2 regions of the Bacillus sp. JK74 genome follow, and region 2 is predicted to be linked to the other one. Evidence: predicted binding sites of a transcription regulator. Region 2 holds the regulator's gene; the other holds the start of a gene.

Region 1 (3,171 bases), on a different contig from region 2:
CAGACCTTGCACGACAACGCCCATTAACGGTTCTGCGGTGTCATTGTTCATTTTCTCTTTATAACCGCTGACCCGCGCCGAGAAGAAGGAAGCCCAGCACTCTTTCACTTTTCCGAGAAACTCTTCTTCTGTTTTGATATTTAAATAGGTTTCGTACTGGCCCGCGAAAGAAGCGCCTTCAAGATCTTCGGACGCGGAGGAGGAACGTACGGCGACAGAGGCGTATGATTCTCTCAATTCATAAAACGACGCGGTCAGTTCCTTCCGAAGCTCTTTTGAAAACGTGCCGTTCATAATGGCGCGCTCCATCTGTTCCTGATCTGCTTGAAGCCCGTTGTCTTCCATAAAACGTGTCAGGGCATTCGTCTGAATGATAAAACCGCCGGGAACGGGCAGCCCGTTTTTCGTCAGTTTAATCAGGTTCATTCCTTTTGCTCCTGCAGAGCGGCTCGATTCTTCCGCTTTTTGAAATCGCACTGAATACATGCGGTATGACCCCCTTTTTTCTTCATCCAAGAAAATGATAGTAAACACTATCATTACATTGTAAAGAGGGAGGAAGAAACTGTCAAAGATACAAAGACCTAAACCTTCTCATCCTTTCGGCTGAAGAAAGGTAGTTCGATTCATCTGGTTAATGGTTCAATGGATTTATATTCACATTTTTTTTGACAGATGATTGAAGACTGCTGAAAAAGGGTATTGTGATAGCAGGGGAACGATTGTCCGATTCTTCATTTTTTACTATAATCAGATGAGATGAAGAATTCCCGAGGAGGGTTTTTGTGATTACAAAAGCCGTTTTTGCATTATGTTTCCCTTTTATGCTGGTTGTCCTTTTTACGCGCGTCACGTTTAACCACTATGTGGCGATCGCTCTCACAGCCGCACTGCTTTTCGCATCCTATTTAAAGGGTTACACCGAAACGTATTTTATCGTTGGATTGGATGTCGTATCGCTGGTGGCCGGAGGGCTGTACATGGCCAAAAAAGAAGCAGACAAAAAGAAAGACAATGCCTGACATGGTGAATATGAAATAGAATGCCTGCTTTTACGCCATAAAAGCAGGTTTTTTATACAAAAATTGACTTGGTAAAAATAAACCATCGAACTTTAGTTCGTATTTTTAGTGATTTTGCCCGTCATTGTGTTACTATATCAATAGGAAGATTTCGTAAAGAAACGGAGGCTTTTTTGTGAAAGATCGTTTTGAGTTAGTCTCGAAATATCAGCCCCAGGGAGATCAGCCGCAAGCGATTGAGAAGCTTGTCAAAGGCATACAGGAAGGCAGAAAACACCAGACTCTCCTGGGTGCGACAGGGACGGGCAAAACCTTTACCGTGTCCAATCTGATTAAAGAAGTGAATAAACCGACACTGGTCATTGCCCATAACAAAACCCTTGCCGGACAGCTGTACAGCGAGTTTAAGGAGTTTTTCCCGAACAACGCTGTCGAATATTTTGTCAGCTATTACGATTACTATCAGCCGGAGGCGTATGTGCCTCAAACGGATACTTTTATAGAGAAAGACGCAAGCATTAATGATGAAATTGATAAACTGAGACACTCCGCGACATCCTCTCTGTTTGAACGGAGAGATGTCATTATTATCGCGAGTGTGTCATGCATATACGGTCTCGGTTCGCCTGAAGAATACCGGGAAATGGTCGTGTCGCTCAGACCGGAAATGGAGATTGAGCGGAACGAGCTGCTGAGAAAGCTTGTGGATATCCAGTATGCCCGCAATGATATCGACTTTCAGCGCGGGACGTTCCGCGTGCGCGGAGACGTTGTGGAAATCTTCCCGGCTTCCCGTGACGAACATTGTATCAGAGTGGAATTTTTCGGAGACGAAATTGAGCGGATCAGAGAGGTCGACGCTTTGACCGGAGAAATTCTCGGCGACCGTGACCATGTCGCGATTTTCCCGGCTTCCCACTTCGTCACCCGGGCAGAAAAGATGGAAAAAGCGATTCTGAATATTGAACAGGAGCTTGAGGAGCGCTTGAAAGTGATGCGCGAAAACGGCAAGCTCCTTGAAGCGCAGCGGCTTGAGCAGCGGACGAGGTATGATCTTGAAATGATGCGGGAAATGGGTTTTTGCTCAGGGATCGAGAACTATTCAAGACATTTGACGCTCCGTCCTCCTGGCTCTACGCCGTATACGCTGCTTGATTATTTTCCGGACGATTTCATGATTGTCGTTGATGAATCACATGTGACGATTCCGCAGGTGCGCGGCATGTTCAACGGTGACCAGGCGAGAAAACAGGTGCTTGTCGATCACGGGTTCCGCCTGCCGTCAGCGCTTGACAACCGTCCGCTCCGATTCGAGGAATTTGAAAAGCATATGCACAACATCGTGTACGTGTCGGCGACTCCGGGACCGTATGAAATTGAGCATACGCCGGAAATGATCGAGCAGATCATCAGACCGACGGGACTCCTCGATCCTCTCATTGACGTCCGTCCGATCGAAGGACAGATTGATGATCTGATCGGCGAGATTCAGGCGAGGATTGAACGGAATGAACGCGTTCTCGTGACGACTTTAACGAAAAAAATGTCAGAGGATCTGACCGATTACCTCAAGGAAATCGGCATCAAGGTCAATTATCTGCATTCCGAGATTAAGACGCTTGAACGGATTGAAATCATCCGTGACCTCCGCCTCGGAAAACATGATGTGTTAATCGGCATCAACCTGCTGAGGGAAGGGCTTGATATTCCGGAAGTGTCACTTGTCGCCATTCTCGATGCGGATAAAGAAGGCTTCCTTCGTTCTGAACGTTCGCTGATTCAGACGATCGGACGGGCGGCCAGAAACGCGGAAGGCCGCGTCATCATGTATGCCGATAAAATCACGAATTCGATGGAAATCGCGATTAATGAAACGAAGCGCCGCCGGGAACAGCAGGAGCGCTTTAACGAAATTCACGGCATTACGCCGCAAACGATCAATAAGGAAATCCGCGATGTGATCCGCGCGACGCAGGCCGCTGAGGATAAAGAAGAATATAAAACAAAAGCCGTGCCTAAACTGGCGAAGATGACGAAGAAAGAACGCCAGAAAGTCGTTGAGCAAATGGAGCACGAAATGAAAGAAGCGGCCAGAGCGCTTGATTTCGAGCGGGCGGCAGAGCTTCGTGATTTACTGTTAGAGCTTAAA
Region 2 (3,171 bases):
TCAACAATACTGACGATTTCGAGTACCATCGAATCAGCTTCGGAAAGCTCCAGTTCACCTTTATGAGCCGTCGTATATATTTTTACGTTCTCCCTGTAAATACAATGCAAAAGCGCAATCTTGGCGTTTCCTCTTCCCAATCTCGTTTCGTCCTGCACCAATATCGCGTCAATATGTGATTTTTTAATTTCATCAAGCATTTCAAATACTCCGTCGCGGTCCATTTCATAACCGCTGGCTTTCTCAGAAATGACTTTCACGACTTCCATGCCGTTTGCAGCAGCGATCTCACTGAGCTCTTCTTCCTGTCTTTTTAATGACGTTTGCTGCTGTTCTTTGTTTGTGCTTACGCGGGCATAAATGAGCGCCTTCATTTCTCTCTTTCCTCTCTAATTGACAATGGCCAGCTGATATACGGCCGGATGCTTCTTCTTAACCGGAAGAATAAGTTCGTCTCCGGGCTTTATATCAGCAGTTTGGAGATGATTATTCTCCGTCACCCACTCAATGAAATCTTCTTTATTAATGTGTTTCTTTTCTGCTACATGATCCGCAAGTGACCAGAGTGTATCGCCGTCCTGAACCTTTATTTTAACATATTGGCTGAGGGACTGATCATTTCCCGCACATGAGACAAGTAAAATAGCGGCACTTAAAATCGCAGTAAACAGCCCGACAAATATGATAGATTCTTTCGCCATGTAAATAACCTCCGATAAGAATGTTTGTTCGCTTTTTATATCTTTCAGTATATACGAACAAATGTTTCTGTCAATCGTTTTTTTCGAACCTATGTTTGTACTGTCAGGAAAATCATGCTATAATCTACTTAAAATCGACGTTTTGAGGTGCGAAATATGACGAAGCTATCAAAAAGGCAGCTTGATATCCTGCGTTTTATTAAAGAAGAGGTAAAAACGAAAGGATATCCGCCTTCTGTAAGAGAGATAGGAGAAGCAGTAGGACTGGCTTCCAGTTCAACCGTGCACGGCCATTTGGCGCGGCTGGAGACAAAAGGCCTGATCAGACGGGACCCTACTAAACCGAGGGCGATTGAGGTATTGGATGAAGAAGAAGTCCATATTCCGAAAAGCCAGGTCGTAAACGTTCCGGTCATCGGGAAAGTGACGGCGGGTATTCCGATTACGGCTGTTGAAAATATCGACGAGTATTTCCCGCTTCCTGACCGGATGGTTCCTCCGGGCGAACATGTCTTTATGTTAGAAATCATGGGAGAAAGTATGATTGACGCCGGCATTTTTGACAAAGATTACGTCATTGTCAAACAGCAGAACACGGCCAATAACGGAGAAATCGTCGTAGCTATGACCGAAGATGATGAAGCGACGGTTAAGCGCTTCTATAAAGAAGACAATTATGTGCGGCTGCAGCCGGAAAATCCGACGATGGAGCCGATTATCCTGCAAAACGTAAGCATTTTGGGGAAAGTGATCGGCGTATTCAGAGCCGTCCATTAATTCTATTAAACTTCATTTATCGTAAAAAACCCCTTACAGAGGGGTTTTTTTGCATAAAAAAAGCAGATTCGCCCTGGCTTAAGAAACGAACCTGCTAAGGAGGAAAAACTTACATTCTTATTATCCGACATCACACTTTTGAAGTCAACTAATAATGTTTCCCTCAAGAAACTTTTCATCCATTTTTCAACTTTTTATATATTTGTGCGTGATGAATTTGTTTTTTTATCTTTTCTTTGGGCGGGTACGTCAAAAATTTATGTATGAATATTTAGTACATAGTGCAATAAGTTAAATATAAATATAAAAAAACCCGCTGCCTTTAGCGAGTATCTATTTTCAATCAAAATGATAATATTCTACACCGTAAAACCCTTTAATATAGACGGGACCACAGACGTTTGAAGAACTTTCAACCAGAATCCTGTATTTGTGATACGGATCAATTGATTTTTTATCCTGGGCACTGAGGTTTAGCCAGCTGCCGCTGTAGTTTTTAGAACTTAATGTATAAAAATTTCCGTTCAGCGCCATCCGCTGGAGTTTCATGCTTAAACCGCACGAAGAGTTGTTCATTATGGTGAACTTATAGCCTAAAAAATAATCGTCGGCAGCTACAGTCCCCGGATTTTCAATATGAAACTCTTTTGCGTTTCCCTCCAAAGTGAAGCTTGTTTTTGATCCGAATTCAGTGGTAGCCGCTTTAGCTGAGTGTATTCCGCTAAAACATAATAAAAAAACAGCAATACATATCCAGTATTTTTTCATTTGCATCCCCCTTTTTACATATTTTAACTTGTGAATCCTGTGATGTCTATTCACATTTTACTTTATAACCACTATATACCAGTTTAAAAATTTGCGGATTGCTTACAATGAAGACTAAACGAAATAACGAAGGTGGTTCAAATGAAACACGTAATTGCTTTCGCTTCTAAAACGGCGCTCACACTTGCTTTACTGTACATTGTTCTGGATCTTATGTACCAAGTAACCTTTTTAAACGTTCTGTTTATTACAGTGATCTTAAGTTTAATCACTTATTTTGCGGGTGATTGCATGATTCTGCCGAGAACAAGCAATTTCACAGCCATTGCAGCTGATTTCGGAATTTCATTCATTATATTATGGATATTCCTGATGAACATTGGCGGGTTTAATGTCTCTCCTGCCGCGGCATCGGTTATCTCTGCACTTTGCATTTCTGTTTTTGAGGCATTTTTTCACCGGTATTTGCAGCAATATGTACTTCCCGAAGATTATCAGGACACAACAGAGACGGATAGCACGCTATGGAGCTATCAAACCGAGGCGTCTGAAGAATTAGTGCCGGAAAAAGACCCTCAGGAAAAAACATAAAAAGGAGGCAATCGCCTCCTTCTCTTTTTACTTTTGCTTCTGATCGTCCAGCGGCAGCTGCAGCAGTGAGTCTGTGCCTGTCGCTTTCGGCGTTTTTCCGTCCCATTTTTCAATCCATTTATATTTGATCATTTCATCGGACATTGATTTCTTTATGATTTCGTTATAGTCAGCGATCCCTTCCGCTTCAATTTTTTTCTTTTTCGCTTCGGCTTCGGCTATTTTAATTTCAGTTTGTGTCCGTTCAAGTTCCTGTGAAGACTTCACCCTTGCATCGATGGCTTCCTGTGTGGCTTTATCCGGCTTTGGTACGCCAAGCGTCAGATCATCAATT

What was found. Region 2 encodes LexA, which represses DNA repair genes until DNA is damaged. Its sites were predicted from a motif close to CGAACATATGTTCG; they were not measured.
Region 1: uvrB (excinuclease ABC subunit UvrB) is a predicted target of LexA. The motif match lies at 1,109-1,122, and genes of this name have one in related genera.

Annotation. Positions count from the first base shown of each region.
Region 1 is NZ_JBSJQB010000001.1:405,837-409,007, reverse strand. Features, by position in the region: gene ACWJJ5_RS02115 (PEP/pyruvate-binding domain-containing protein) at 1-486, opposite strand, end outside; gene ACWJJ5_RS02110 (CsbA family protein) at 786-1,022, shown strand; gene uvrB (excinuclease ABC subunit UvrB) at 1,198-3,171, shown strand, end outside.
Region 2 is NZ_JBSJQB010000002.1:109,427-112,597, forward strand. Features, by position in the region: gene ACWJJ5_RS05370 (YneB family resolvase-like protein) at 1-374, opposite strand, end outside; gene yneA (cell division suppressor protein YneA) at 390-701, opposite strand; gene lexA (transcriptional repressor LexA) at 858-1,478, shown strand; gene ACWJJ5_RS05385 (hypothetical protein) at 1,818-2,246, opposite strand; gene ACWJJ5_RS05390 (YndM family protein) at 2,388-2,837, shown strand; gene ACWJJ5_RS05395 (prohibitin family protein) at 2,865-3,171, opposite strand, start outside.